2 regions of the Pseudoalteromonas sp. 10-33 genome follow, and region 1 is predicted to be linked to the other one. Evidence: predicted binding sites of a transcription regulator. Region 1 holds the regulator's gene; the other holds the start of a gene.
The links. Region 1 encodes NrdR, which represses ribonucleotide reductase genes. Its sites were predicted from a motif close to AAACACNANATNTNGTGTTT; they were not measured.

Region 1 (7,850 bases):
TAATCACACAATCGTCGTGTGAATTTAGCATTAGCTTTTGTGTACATGAAAGCGATTTAACCCTTGCATTAACAGCATTGCAAACTGCGTTTGAGCTTGAATCACAAGCAGGTTTGATTGAACCTGTACAAGTACAGCGTAATTTAGCCATAGTAACGCTTGTAGGCGATAACATGCGCGCGCACCGCGGTTTAGCGGCTAAGTTTTTTGCATCGCTTTGCCAAGCACAAGTAAATATAGTGGCAATTGCACAAGATTCTACCGAAAGCGCTATCTCAGCTGTAATTGATGGAGAGTTATGTAACGACGCAGTAAAAATATGCCATGAGAACTTTTTCACACATGTGCCATCAATCGATGTGTTTTTACTTGGGTGTGGTTTAGTAGGGCAAGAGCTTATATCTCAATTAGAGCGCCAACAAGCATGGCTTGAAAAGCGCAATATAAAGCTTAACTTGTATGGCGTTGCAAACTCGCGTCAGCTACATCTTGATAGTGAAGGCATCGCGTTTAGTGATTGGCAACAAAAATTAGCTGCTTCAGAGCAGGCGTTTGACTTAAAACTCGTTGAGCAATTTGTTAAGCAAAACCACTTAGTTAATCCTGTGCTGGTTGATTGCACATCGTCTGATGCACTGGCGGCGCAATATGTTGACTTTTTAAATGCCGGTTTTCATGTTGTCGCAGCCAACAAAAAAGCAACAACTAGCTCGTACACTTACTATCAAGATTTAATAGCAGCAACGCAAAAAAACAATCGCAAATTTTTATATGAAACCAATGTAGGTGCGGGGCTCCCAGTCATCGACAATTTACAGTCGTTATTTGGCGCGGGTGATGAACTACTTGAATTTAGCGGTATTTTATCTGGTTCGTTATCTTACATGTTTGGTGCACTTCAAGATGGTTTGTCATTGTCAGAGGCAACCATCAAAGCAAAAGAAAGTGGTTTTACAGAGCCAGACCCTCGAGACGATTTATCAGGAACGGATGTTGCGCGTAAACTTCTCATTATTGCGCGAGAAGCAGGTATGAAACTAGAGCTAAGCGATATTGAAGTTGAGTCGGTATTACCACAAGGATTTGCCGAAGGAGACAGTATTGATGAGTTTATGGCAAAACTGCCAAGCTTAGATGCTGACTTTAATACCCGTATAGAGCAGGCAGCAAGTGAAGGAAAAGTATTGCGATATGTGGGTACAATTAAAGAAGGGCACTGTAAAGTAGGTATTGAAGCGGTAGATTCATCACATGCGCTAAATGTTATTCGTGATGGTGAAAATGCACTGGCTATTTTAAGCCAATACTACCAACCACGCCCATTTGTTATTCGTGGTTACGGTGCGGGTTCTGAAGTAACTGCTGCAGGTGTATTTGCAGATGTTTTAAAAACCTTATCGCGCTAGGAGTAAAAAATGATTGAAGTATATGCACCTGCGTCTATTGGTAATTTTGCAGTTGGATTTGATGCATTGGGTGCCGCGCTTTCACCAATTGATGGCAGTTTATTGGGTGACGTAGCGGTTGTAAGTGCAGCGACTAATGATGAGTTTGTCTGTTCTGGCGAGTATGCTCATAAATTACCGAGTGATGCGAAAGAGAACTTAGCATATCAGTGCTTAGTGCATTTCAGAGCGCACGTTGCTCCAGATATGCCTTCAGTAAAGCTTGAACTTAAAAAAAACCTGCCAATTGGCTCAGGGTTAGGATCAAGTGCTTGTTCGGTTGTTGCTACATTTGCAGCGCTTGATAAATTTGCAGAAACACAGTTGAACCAAGTTGAGTTAATTGAGTTGATGGCAGATTTTGAAGCCGTTGTAAGTGGCGGGCGTCATTACGACAACATCACACCATGTTATTTAGGCGGCTTGCAGCTAACTGGCGATTTAATTCCTAATAAATCGATAGAACTTCCGGTAGATGAAAATTGGTATTATGTTGCGGCGTTTCCAGGCTTTTCGCTTAATACGGCAAAAGCGCGCTCTGTATTACCTAAAGAGCTTAGTATGCATGCAAGCATTGAGTTTGCGCAGCGTTTATCTGCCTTTAGTAGCTTGTTACTAACAGCACGTTTTGACGATGCATTAAGCATTATGAAAGATGAAATAGCAGAGCCATATCGAGCGCCACTTATTACCGGCTTTAGTGAGGCCAAAGCAAGTTTACCCGCACTGGGTGCTGAAATAGTGAGTATTTCAGGTGCAGGCCCTACGTTATTTACTGTATGTAAAACACTGGAAGCGGCTGAGCAATGCGCCAAATGGCTAAAAGATAATTATATAAATGAGCAAGGCTTTTGCCACATTTGTAAGTTAGATAACGACGGCACGCGTCAATTAAATGTTATATAGGAAAAGAAGTCATGCAATTACATAATTTAAAAGATCACTCACAAAAAGTGTCGTTTGTTGAAGCAGTAAAAACAGGACTCGGGCGTAACCAAGGTGTATTTTTTCCTGAATCTTTAGCGCCATTGACTGATATTGATGCACTGCTTGATATGGATTTTGTTACTCGAAGCGGCAAAATATTATCGCATTTAATTGGTGATGAGTTGCCAAGTGACACCGTTGCCGCCATGGTTAAAAATGCGTTCAACTTTCCAGTTAAGTTAGTCGAGGTAGAGGAAAATACCTATTGTTTGGAGCTGTTTCATGGCCCTACGCTTGCCTTTAAAGATTTTGGTGGGCGCTTTATGGCTGAATGTTTAGCGCAGTTTAACGAAGGCGAGAAGGTTACAATTTTAACCGCAACATCAGGTGATACCGGTGCGGCAGTAGCGCATGCATTTTATAATAAGCCAAATATCGATGTGGTTATTCTTTACCCTAAAGGCAAAATTTCGCTGGCTCAACAAAAGCTATTCACTACTTTAGGCGGTAATATTCATTGTTACGCAGTTGATGGTAGTTTCGATGATTGCCAAGAGCTTGTTAAAAAATCGTTTTTAGATGACGAGGTAAAATCAACACTTGGCCTTAATTCTGCTAACTCAATCAACATGAGTCGATTAGTAGCGCAAGTGTGTTATTACTTTGAAGCAATTGCGCAACTGCCAAAAGAAAAGCGTGCAACAGCACATATTTCTGTACCAAGTGGTAACTTTGGTAATGTATGCGCCGCAATGATTGGTGCTGTAATAGGGTTACCAGTAGGAAAGCTAAGTGCAACTACTAACCAGAATGATACAGTTCCACGTTTTATGCTAGACAAAAACTGGGCACCAAATACAACGCTTGAATCGCTTTCAAATGCGATGGACGTAAGTAAGCCTAACAACTGGCCACGAGTGCAAACTATGTTGGATAACAACTGGTTCAGTTACGACAACTTTTATTCAATTAGTGTTGACGAACAAAACACTCAAACAGTGATGAAAAATATTCATCAAACAGGGTATGTTGCAGAGCCACATACTGCAATTGCATACCAAGGTTTAGTTAATAACCGAGCACCAGGTGTTGCGGGTATCTTTTTAGCAACTGCACATCCGGCTAAATTTAAAGAAAGCGTGGAAGATATATTAAATATCGAGCTTAATATGCCAAAACCACTAAGTGACGCATTGGCTAAACCCTGCCTAGCAAGCGATATAAACGCCGATTATGACGCGTTACGCACAGAAATACTGGCTAAGTTAGGTTAAATAAAAAGCAAAAGTTAAAGCGGCTTAGGCCGCTTTTTTTGTCTGTTTTAAACCGTGAAACAGCGTTGTCAATTAACTAATTAAATGTAATAAATGAAAAACATTTAAAATAGTTATGTAAGTTATTTAAAAATATCATCTTAAAAGGACTGTGAAATAGTTTCAATCCCTGATTAAATATCCTCAACTTAAGAACGTAGGCAAAGCGCGGTTTTAAGCGTACAATATAGCCTCTAAAAAATACCATACACGTTGCCCAGGAGCCCCCAATGTTAGAACGTAGCATGAATATTTCGGACTTTGATCCAGAGTTATTTGACGCGATGAGTAAAGAAACATCACGTCAAGAAGAGCACATTGAGTTAATTGCATCTGAAAACTACTGTAGCCCACGCGTACTTGAAGCACAGGGTTCTCAACTTACTAACAAATATGCGGAAGGTTATCCTGGCAAGCGTTACTACGGTGGCTGTGAGCATGTAGACGTGGTCGAGCAATTAGCGATTGACCGTGCAAACGAATTATTTGGTACTGATTACGCAAACGTTCAGCCGCATGCTGGCTCGCAAGCAAACGCAGCTGTTTTTCAAGCATTATTAAGCCCGCTAGACACTGTTTTAGGCATGAGCCTAGCGCATGGTGGCCATCTAACTCATGGCTCACACGTAAACTTTTCAGGTAAAACGTACAATGCAATCCAGTACGGCCTAAACGAAGAAACGGGTGAAATTGATTACGCACAGGTTGAAGCGCTAGCACTAGAGCACAAACCAAAAATGATTATTGCAGGTTTTTCTGCTTATTCAGGCATTGTTGATTGGGCTAAGTTCCGTGAAATTGCAGACAAAGTAGATGCTTATTTATTTGTTGATATGGCGCATGTTGCAGGTTTAATTGCGGCGGGTGTTTACCCAAGCCCTGTACCATTTGCACATGTTGTTACTACAACAACGCATAAAACATTAGCGGGCCCTCGTGGTGGTTTAATTATTTCTGCATGTGGCGACGAAGCAATCTACAAAAAGCTTAACAGTGCAGTATTCCCTGGTGGCCAAGGTGGTCCTTTATGTCACGTTATCGCTGCAAAAGCAGTGGCATTTAAAGAAGCTCTTCAACCAGAATTTAAAGAATACCAAACACAAGTTGTTAAAAATGCGCAAGCAATGGTTAGCGTGCTACAAGAGCGCGGCTATAAAGTTGTTTCTGGTAAAACAGACAATCACCTATTTTTACTTGATTTAATCGATAAAGACATCACAGGTAAAGATGCTGACGCAGCGCTTGGCAATGCTAATATTACGGTTAACAAAAACTCAGTACCTAATGATCCGCGTTCTCCTTTTGTAACCTCTGGCTTGCGTATTGGTTCTCCTGCGATCACACGTCGTGGTTTTAAAGAGGCAGAATCTAAAGAGCTTGCTGGTTGGATCTGTGATGTACTAGACAATATTGCTGATGAATCTGTACAAGCACAAGTAAAAGAAAAAGTGAAAGCTATTTGTGCAAAACTACCTGTTTACGCTTAACAAAGTAAAACGGTAATTTAGATCACATAAGTAAACATGTTATTATAAAAGCCGCTTTTTAGCGGCTTTTTTGTTTTTAAAACGGATACCTTGATTTATGCATTGCCCATTTTGTACAGCAAAAGACACCAAAGTTATAGATTCGCGCCTTGTTGGCGGTGGTCATCAAGTTCGCCGTCGCCGAGAATGTAACGATTGCCACGAACGTTTTACGACGTTTGAAGGGGCTGAGCTGGTTATGCCCCGTGTTGTTAAACAAGACGGAAGCCGAGAACCCTTTAATGAAGATAAGTTACTTAATGGCTTAAATCGTGCACTTGAAAAGCGCCCTGTTAGCACAGAGCAAGTTGATGAAGTGGTCAATATAATTAAATCACAACTACGTGCAACGGGTGAGCGAGAAATTTCGAGCCATTTGGTGGGAGAATGTATTATGGAGGCGCTGAAAAAACTTGATAAAGTAGCTTATGTAAGGTTTGCGTCTGTGTATCGCTCGTTCGAAGATATACGCGAATTTGGCGAAGAAATTGCCCGTTTAGGTGAATAATTATGAGTAGCCAAGTCGCATTTACCGAGCACGATAAACTCTATATGGCACGTGCTATTGAGCTTGCTAAAAAAGGGCGATTTACCACAACGCCTAACCCTAATGTGGGCTGTGTACTTGTAAAAGATAACCAAATAATTGGTGAAGGGTTTCATCAATTAGCAGGGCAAGGGCATGCCGAGGTAAATGCACTTGCTGTGGCCGGTGAAAAAGCAAAGGGTGCAACCGCCTATGTAACACTTGAACCTTGTAGTCATTATGGGCGCACGCCGCCCTGTGCAGAAGGGCTCAAGGCTGCGGGTATTAAAAAGGTGATTGCTGCCATGGTTGATACCAACCCAGAAGTGGCAGGCAAAGGCCTTAAAATACTGAGCGACGCTGGAATAGAAGTCGCTTATGGACTGCTTGAACAACAGGCTCGCGCATTAAATCTTGGTTTTTTTAAGCGAATGGAGCAAGGGCTTCCTTACGTAACCTGCAAATTAGCAGCCAGTATAGACGGTAAAACAGCGCTAAAAAATGGAAAAAGTAAGTGGATCACAGGTTCTGCTGCACGAAAAGATGTGCAGCTATACCGCGCTCAAAGCTGTGCCATTTTAACGGGGGCCGATACGGTTCTTGTTGATGATGCAAAACTCAATGTTCGGTCAAGCGAATTACCGTATTCATTACCGACCAACTTACCGCTTCGCCAGCCAGTGCGTGTTATTATAGACTCGCAAAATAGGTTAACACCGGATCTTGCGCTATTTAAAATAGCGCACCCAGTAATAATTTTTACCACCGAGGTTGATAAATCGACTCTGTGGCCGCATTTTGTTAAGCACATAGCGGTGCGTGAGCAACAGGGTAAGGTTGATTTAACCGATGTATTACAAAAACTCGCTAAGCATCAATTTAATAATATATGGCTTGAGGCTGGGGCAACCCTTGCGGGGAAAATGACCGAGCTTGATTTAATTGACGAGTATGTTTTTTATATCGCACCAAAACTGATGGGCTATGATGCTAAAAGTTTAGTAAACTTCCCTGAATTGACGAGTATGCAAGATACTATCGATTTATCCTTTAATGAGTGTGTGCGTGTTGGTGACGATTTGCGTATCAATGCGTTAAAAAAGCACTCACTAAAATCACTTAACAAAGAAGAGTAGCGCTATGTTTACTGGGATAATAGAAGCCACAGGCAAAATTGCTTTATTACAAAAAAAACAAGGCGACTTAGCCATTCGCATTCAAAGCGCCGACCTTGATATGAGTGACGTGAAGCTGGGCGATAGTATTGCCACAAATGGTGTGTGTTTAACCGTAGTTGATAAACATATTGATGGCTTTAGTGCTGATTTATCTAACGAAACAATTCATTTAACTGGTTTTGCGCATTATTCAATAGGGCAAACGGTTAACCTTGAAAAAGCCATGCAACCGGTTTCGCGTTTAGGTGGGCATTTAGTGTCTGGTCATGTTGATGGTATTGCAACCATTGCTGCAATTACACCAAATGCGAGAGCGACTGAATATTGGCTTACAACCGATGAAAGTTTAATGAAATACATACCTTACAAAGGGTCGGTATGTATTGATGGTATAAGCCTGACAGTTAACGCTGTAGAGGGTAATAAATTTAAATTAACAATTGTGCCGCACACCAGTGGTCAAACAACGATTGCCGACTTTAAAGTAGGCACCCAAGTTAATTTAGAGGTCGATCAAATTGCACGTTATTTAGAGCGTCTTATTAAAGGTGCTGAGCAGCCAACCGGCGCAGACATATCAATGAGCTTACTCGCAAAAGCGGGCTTTATTAAATAACGAAACTGACAACTTACACGAGCGAATTTATGAATTTACACAGCGCACAAGAAATTATAGACGACATTAAAGCCGGTAAAATGGTCATTTTAATGGATGACGAAGACAGAGAGAATGAAGGTGATTTAATTATTGCTGCCGAGCATATCAGTGCAGAGGCAATTAATTTTATGGCCACTCATGGCCGCGGTTTAATTTGTTTAACGATGACACAAGAGCGTTGTGAACAACTTGATTTGCCTCTAATGGTTAAAAATAACGGTGCTGCGTTTTCAACTAACTTTACAATGTCGATAGAAGCGTCAAAAGGCGTAACTAC
Region 2 (7,850 bases), on a different contig from region 1:
AGAGCCATCTTTGAATAGGTATTCTGCCCATTCTTTCTCTTGCTCCGCAGCTTGTACAAACATTTTAATTGCTTCGTCGCGACATTGGGCTGCAACAATTGCCATTTCTGGGTCGTCTTTACCATCTTGCATGATATTTAAAATATGCTGTGTGCCAGAAAGGTGAAGTGCCTCATCACGTGCAATTAGCTTGATAATTTTAGCATTACCTTCCATAAGTTCACGCTCAGCAAATGCAAACGAACACGCAAAGCTGACATAAAAACGAATTGCCTCAAGAATGTTTACCGACATCATCGCGAGGTAAAGTTTCTTTTTAAGTTCGAATAAATTAACAACCACTGTGTTACCATTAATTTCGTGCTTGCCTTCACCGTAAAGATTGTAAAGTGAAACAGAGTTAATTAAGTCATCGTAGTAAGTTGTTACTGCATCAGCACGTTCTCTAATTTTATCGTTACTAACTATGTCATCAAAAATAAGTTCTGGTGATTGTGTTACGTTACGAATAATGTGGGTGTATGAACGGCTGTGAATTGTTTCACTAAATGCCCACGTTTCTATCCACGTTTCTAGCTCTGGGATAGACACAATAGGAAGCAAGGCAACGTTAGGAGAGCGACCTTGTACACTATCGAGTAATGTTTGGTATTTTAAATTACTTAAAAATATGTGTTTTTCATGCTCTGGTAGCGCCTGAAAATCTAAACGGTCTTTACTCACATCGACTTCTTCTGGTCGCCAAAAGAAAGACAATTGCTTTTCTATTAACTTCTCAAAAATAGGATATTTTTGTTGATCGTAACGCGATACGTTAACGGTCTGGCCAAAAAACATTGGCTCTTGCATTTGGTTATTATGATTACGACTAAAAGTAGTATAAGACATGTTTATCACTCAAAAAACTATCAGAACAAAGCGGGCTGTATGCCCGCTTAAGATAAAATTAACGACTATATTTTACACGCGCCGCCTGCACAATCGTCATCTTCCACTTCTGGAGTGTCGTCTTGTGCATCAGATGCGCCATCACGGGTATTATGGTAATACAAAGTTTTGACACCCAATTTGTAGGCGCTAAGTAAGTCTTTTAATAAGACTTTCATAGGTACTTTACCGCCTTCAAATTTATTTGGATCATAATTTGTGTTTGCAGAAATAGTTTGGTCTACAAATTTTTGCATGATACCTACAAGCTGAAGGTAACCATCATTAGAAGGAATGTCCCAAAGTAACTCGTAGTTGTCTTTTAAACGTTCGTACTCAGGTACAACTTGTTTTAAAATACCATCTTTACTTGCTTTAACACTAATATGACCACGTGGCGGCTCAATACCATTTGTCGCATTTGAGATTTGCGATGACGTTTCTGATGGCATTAATGCACTGAGTGTAGAATTACGCATACCGTGTTCTTGTATGCTTTTGCGCAATGCATCCCAATCAAGCTGCAGCGGCTCATCACAAATTTTATCTAAGTCTGTTTTATACGTATCTGTTGGCATAATACCTTGAGAATACGTTGTTTCGTTAAACTTAGGACATGCACCACGTTCTTTTGCAAGTTCGTTTGACGCTTTCATCAGGTAGTACTGAATCGCTTCGAATGTTTTGTGTGTTAGTGCATTTGCACTGCCGTCTGAATAACGCTTACCATTTTTGGCTAAGTAGTAGGCGTAGTTAATTACGCCTATTCCTAACGTACGGCGTCCCATCGTTGCATTTTTAGCAGCAGGTACCGGGTAGTCTTGGAAATCGAGTAAATTATCGAGTGCACGCACTGCTAGTTCAGCAAGTTCTTCAAGTTCATCTAATGACTCAAGCGCACCAAGGTTAAATGCAGACAGTGTACATAATGCAATTTCGCCTTCTTCATCGTTAACGTTGTTAAGCGGTTTTGTCGGTAAAGCAATTTCTAAACATAAGTTAGATTGACGAATTGGTGCTACTTTCGCTATAAACGGACTGTGTGTATTACAGTGATCAACGTTTTGTAAGTATATTCGGCCAGTACTTGCACGCTCTTGTGCGAACACAGAGAACAACTCAATTGCTTTAATACGCTTTTTACGAATAGAGTCGTCTTGTTCGTATTTAACGTATAACGCATCAAATTCGTCTTGGTCTTCAAAAAACGCATCGTAAAGACCCGGTACATCTGATGGGCTAAATAACGTGATGTAATCGTCTTTAATTAAGCGAGAATACATTAGTTTGTTAAACTGTACGCCATAATCTAAATGACGAACACGGTTGTCATCAACACCACGGTTATTTTTAAGAACTAAAAGGTTTTCTACTTCTAAGTGCCATAGCGGATAGAATAAGGTTGCTGCGCCACCACGTACGCCACCTTGCGAACAACTTTTAACAGCTGTTTGAAAGTGCTTGTAAAAAGGGATACAGCCAGTATGGTACGCTTCGCCGTTACGAATATGGCTTCCTAATGCGCGAATGCGACCCGCATTAATACCTATACCAGCACGTTGAGAAACGTATTTTACTATCGCCGATGACGTTGCATTGATTGAATCTAGGCTATCGCCACATTCAATAAGCACACATGAACTAAACTGGCGAGTTGGCGTGCGTACACCCGCCATGATTGGCGTAGGTAATGAAATTTTAAATAGCGATACCGCATCATAAAAGCGCTTTATATATGAAACACGTGTTTCTCGTGGGTAATCTGCAAATAAGCTTGCAGCGACTAAAATATATAAAAACTGCGCACTTTCATATATTTCACCCGTTACACGATTTTGAACTAGGTATTTACCTTCTAATTGTTTAACTGCAGCGTAGCTAAAATTTAGATCACGAGAATGGTCTAGGTATTCGTCTAATTCATCAAATTCTTGTTCTGTGTAGTCAGCGAGTAAATGTGCGTCATAGCGCTTATCGCCAACCATTTTTGTTACATGGTCAAATAAACGAGGAGGCTCAAATTTACCATATGCTTTTTTACGTAAGTGGAATACAGCTAAACGTGCAGCAAGGTATTGGTAATCAGGTGATTCTTTAGAAATCTGATCGGCAGCCGCTTTGATAATCGTTTCGTGAATATCTTTAGTACGAATACCATCGTAAAATTGAATATGTGACTTTAATTCAACCTGAGAAACCGAAACGTTATTTAAACCTTCGGCGGCCCATTCTATAACGCGATGGATCTTATCAAGATCAAGAGGCTCTTTGCGCCCGTCACGTTTGCTTACAGATAACTGTTGGTTCATAGCTTTGCCTGTATTCCTTGGGGATAATGTATTTTTGACCAATGTTGTACGTCTCAAAAAGAGAAGTAGTGCTCATTTATTATAAGTTTTACCAAATCAGGTAAATTTAATTGAATAACATTTGGCCACAATATCTGGTGTTGTTCAATTTAGAGATCACAAGATAGTGTGGTCTGAGTTGATTTGCAAGGGGCATAATTGCCCCTATTTGTGGATAACGTTGGGATAACGTAATTGTGTTAGTAGGCATTAACCTTTGATCATTCATTTGAGTTGAAATTTTTAAAAATCAACTCAGGATCGACTAAATTTACACATTTTGAAAATAAATCTCGCCTGCTTTTTTTATCATCAAGCTTTGTGTATAAAGTGTCACAATCACAACATATAGTGTTTATATCTATAATGGGCACTATATATGGTTAAATGCGTCAATAGGGCTATACCAGTTAAAATCAGCTTTCCAAGTCAATGCTTCTGACTCGCTTGGAATGTAACCCCACAAAGCAGTCGCTGTGGGCATACCTGCTGCTTTACCTGCCTGAATATCACGCTCAGCATCACCTATGTATAAACAGCGAGCTGGTATCACGTCCATGAGTTTAGCGCAATGAAATAAAGGCATCGGAGAGGGTTTAGGTTCTTCAAGTGTGTCTCCGCTAATTACAACCGAAGCATTTTTTAAAGCGGGGATCGCAGCGACTAGCGGCTCGGTTAAAAAGCCGGGCTTGTTTGTCATGATCCCCCATTTGATCTTTTTGTGATCAAGTGCAATGAGTAGTGGCTCAATACCGGCAAAACAGTGGGTGTGCTTTGCAATGTTTTGTGCATAGTTATCGACCAGTTGCTTTATTAATTGTGCTTGTCCAAGAGAAGGCCATAACTCTTTAAAGCCAGCTTCTAATAATGCTGCTGCACCATTAGACGCTGCTGGACGATACACTTCACTGGTTACTTCAGTAGTTTGATTTGCACGCAGTACACTATTAAGAGCAGCGCCTAAATCGTCAGCTGTGTCGAGTAACGTCCCGTCTAAATCAAACAAAAATGCATCATATTGATAAAGTGCTGAAGGTAACTGTCCGCTCTTCATTAGCTCAACTTCTCAAAATGAAGAATATAGTTAACACTAACATCACTATTGAGTGTGTACTGTTTAGAAAAAGGGTTATACGTGAGCCCTGAGCTTGCACGTACTTTTAAGCCCGCTTCTTCGGCCCATGAAATTAGTTGTGCAGGTTTGATAAACTTATTATGGTTGTGTGTTCCATCAGGAACCATTTTTAATAGTTTTTCAGCACCTACAATGGCAAACAAGTAGGCCTTAGGAGTTTTGTTAAGGGTAGAAAAAAAAACGTCAGCACCGGGTTTTGCAAGTTTAGCAACCGCATGAATAATCGAAGCAGGGTCGGGGACGTGTTCGAGCATTTCCATACAGGTAACGACATCAAAGCGGTCAGGGTGCTCATCAGCAAATTGTTCAGCAGGTACTTTTATATATTCAACGGGTACATTTGTTTCTAAACTGTGCAACTTGGCGACAGTTAAAGGCTCTTGCCCCATATCAATGCCTGTTACTTTGGCTCCCATACGTGCCATGCTTTGGCTTAAAATACCGCCACCACAGCCTACATCGAGTGTTTCTTTGTCAAATAAGCCTTGAGCTTTATTTGCAATAAAATCTAGGCGTAACGGGTTAATTTCGTGTAAGGGTTTAAACTCACCCTCTAAATCCCACCAACGCTCTGCGATGGCTTCAAACTTTGCTATTTCTGCGTGATCTACATTTTGATGTTCGGTCATAAAATACTTCCTCGTCAATCTGAGGCCATTATATAGGCCTAAATTGATAAATCGCAAAGTTTTGCGCCTGTAAATTAAAATTAATTGTGATAGCATGTCTGTTAGTAATAATAACAATACTCTTTAAAACCTAATACCGGGTTATTAAGAGCTGCTACTGAAGGAATGTGATATCAAATGACTGATCTCGCCAATGAAATTCTGCCAGTCAATATTGAAGACGAGTTAAAAAACTCCTATTTAGATTACGCAATGAGTGTAATTGTAGGACGTGCATTACCAGACGTACGTGATGGCTTAAAGCCAGTTCACCGTCGCGTTTTGTTTGCAATGAACGAGCTTAGTAATGATTGGAACAAGCCTTACAAAAAATCGGCACGTGTTGTCGGTGACGTAATCGGTAAATACCACCCACACGGCGATAGCGCAGTTTATGACACGATAGTTCGTATGGCACAGCCATTCTCACTTCGTTATATGCTTGTTGATGGCCAAGGTAACTTCGGTTCAGTTGATGGTGATTCAGCTGCAGCAATGCGTTATACCGAAGTACGTATGGCTAAAATGTCACACGAGTTATTAGCCGATCTTGAAAAAGAAACGGTTGATTTCGTACCTAACTACGATGGCACAGAACAAATTCCTGATGTTTTACCAACTAAAGTACCTAATTTACTAGTAAATGGTTCTTCTGGTATTGCGGTAGGTATGGCAACAAATATACCACCCCATAACTTAACTGAAGTTATTAATGGCTGTTTAGCTCTTATTGTTAATCCTGATTTAACCATTACTGAATTAATGGATTACATCCCAGGCCCAGATTTCCCTACAGCCGCAATCATTAACGGTAAAAAAGGGATTGAACAAGCGTATCAAACCGGCCGTGGTAAAGTGTACATGCGTGCACGCGCCGATATTGAAACGGATGAGAAAACAGGTCGTGAAACAATTATTGTTCATGAAATCCCTTATCAAGTTAACAAAGCTCGTTTGATTGAAAAAATCGCTGAGCTAGTTAAAGATAAAAAGATTGAAGGGATCAGCGCATTACGTGATGAATCAGATAAAGACGGTATGCGTATCGTTATTGAGATTAAACGTGGTGACGTAGGTGAAGTTATTTTAAATAACCTATATGCGCAAACACAATTACAAACAGTGTTTGGCATGAACATGGTTGCGCTTATTAATAATCAGCCTAAGTGTTTTAATTTAAAAGAAATGCTTGAAGAGTTTATTATTCACCGCCGTGAAGTAGTAACTCGTCGTACAGTATTCGATTTACGTAAAGCGCGTGACCGTGCTCATATGCTAGAAGGCCTAGCAATTGCACTTGCCAATATTGACCCAATTATTGAACTTATTCGTAAGTCTCCTACACCGGCAGAAGCTAAAATAGCGTTAACTGCTCGCTCGTGGGAACTCGGTAATGTGAAAGCCATGCTTGAAAAAGCAGGTGAAGCTAACGTTGCTCGCCCAGATTGGTTGGCTGATGATTTAGGTATACGCGACGGCCAGTACTTCATTTCTGAGCAACAAGCTCAAGCGATTCTTGATTTACGCTTACACAAGCTAACAGGCCTTGAGCACGAAAAAATCTTAAGTGAATACCAAACACTGCTTGATTTGATTGCTGAACTGTTACACATATTGTCAACTCCAGAGCGCTTAATGGAAGTAATTCGCGATGAATTAGTTGAAATTAAGGCGCAATACGGTGATGAACGTCGTACTGAAATTAATGCAGCTGCGCACGACATTAGCCTTGAAGACCTGATTACTGAGGAAAATGTTGTAGTGACACTTTCTCACGAGGGGTATGTTAAGTATCAGGCATTGTCTGATTACGAAGCGCAACGTCGTGGCGGGAAAGGTAAGTCTGCAACGAAGATGAAAGACGAAGATTTCATCGAGCGTTTATTAGTTGCAAACACACACGATACTATTTTGTGTTTCTCTACAGCAGGCCGCTTATATTGGTTAAAAGTGTATCAATTACCACTTGCTAGCCGTGCAGCCCGCGGTAAGCCAATTGTAAACTTGTTACCGTTAGAAGCTGACGAACGTATTACTGCTATATTGCCAGTACGTGAGTATGAAGAAGATAAATATATCTTTATGGCAACTGCTTTTGGTACCGTTAAGAAAACACCATTAACAGCCTACAGCCGTCAACGTGCTAGCGGTATTATTGCTGTTAACCTTAATGAAGGCGACAGCTTAATTGGTGTTGATATTACCGATGGTACGAACGAAATAATGTTGTTTACTGATGCGGGTAAGGTTGTTCGCTTTAAAGAAGCTGAAGAATCTGCTGTTGTAGATGAAAACGGTAACCCAGTACTTGACGAAGAAGGTAACCCTGAGATTCGCTTCAAAGGTGTTCGTCCAATGGGTAGAACGGCAACCGGTGTACGTGGTATTAAAATGACCGACGAACAACGTGTAGTATCGCTTATCGTACCAAAAACTGAGGGTGCTATATTAACTGTAACTGAAAATGGTTATGGTAAACGAACTCAGCTTGAAGATTACCCATCTAAGAGTCGTGCAACACAGGGTGTTGTATCAATTAAGGTGAGTGAGCGTAATGGTGCTGTAGTAGGTGCTGTTCAAGTTGATGACAACGACGAAATAATGCTTATTTCAAATCGCGGAACGTTAGTGCGTACTCGTGTGAACGAAGTTTCAACGGTTGGTCGTAACACACAAGGTGTTATTTTGATCAGAACTATTGACGAAGAGCAAGTAGTTGGTTTACAACGTATAGAAGAAATTGAAGTTACAGAAAGTGACTTAATTAATACT

Region 2: nrdA (class 1a ribonucleoside-diphosphate reductase subunit alpha) is a predicted target of NrdR. The motif match lies at 3,360-3,379, and genes of this name have one in related genera.

Annotation. Positions count from the first base shown of each region.
Region 1 is NZ_LOFI01000008.1:40,765-48,614, forward strand. Features, by position in the region: gene thrA (bifunctional aspartate kinase/homoserine dehydrogenase I) at 1-1,406, shown strand, start outside; gene thrB (homoserine kinase) at 1,416-2,351, shown strand; gene thrC (threonine synthase) at 2,363-3,646, shown strand; gene glyA (serine hydroxymethyltransferase) at 3,916-5,172, shown strand; gene nrdR (transcriptional regulator NrdR) at 5,270-5,719, shown strand; gene ribD (bifunctional diaminohydroxyphosphoribosylaminopyrimidine deaminase/5-amino-6-(5-phosphoribosylamino)uracil reductase RibD) at 5,722-6,873, shown strand; gene ATS76_RS07015 (riboflavin synthase) at 6,878-7,531, shown strand; gene ribBA (bifunctional 3,4-dihydroxy-2-butanone-4-phosphate synthase/GTP cyclohydrolase II) at 7,561-7,850, shown strand, end outside.
Region 2 is NZ_LOFI01000012.1:329,959-337,808, forward strand. Features, by position in the region: gene nrdB (class Ia ribonucleoside-diphosphate reductase subunit beta) at 1-888, opposite strand, end outside; gene nrdA (class 1a ribonucleoside-diphosphate reductase subunit alpha) at 954-3,236, opposite strand; gene ATS76_RS09330 (HAD family hydrolase) at 3,649-4,329, opposite strand; gene ubiG (bifunctional 2-polyprenyl-6-hydroxyphenol methylase/3-demethylubiquinol 3-O-methyltransferase UbiG) at 4,329-5,039, opposite strand; gene gyrA (DNA topoisomerase (ATP-hydrolyzing) subunit A) at 5,217-7,850, shown strand, end outside.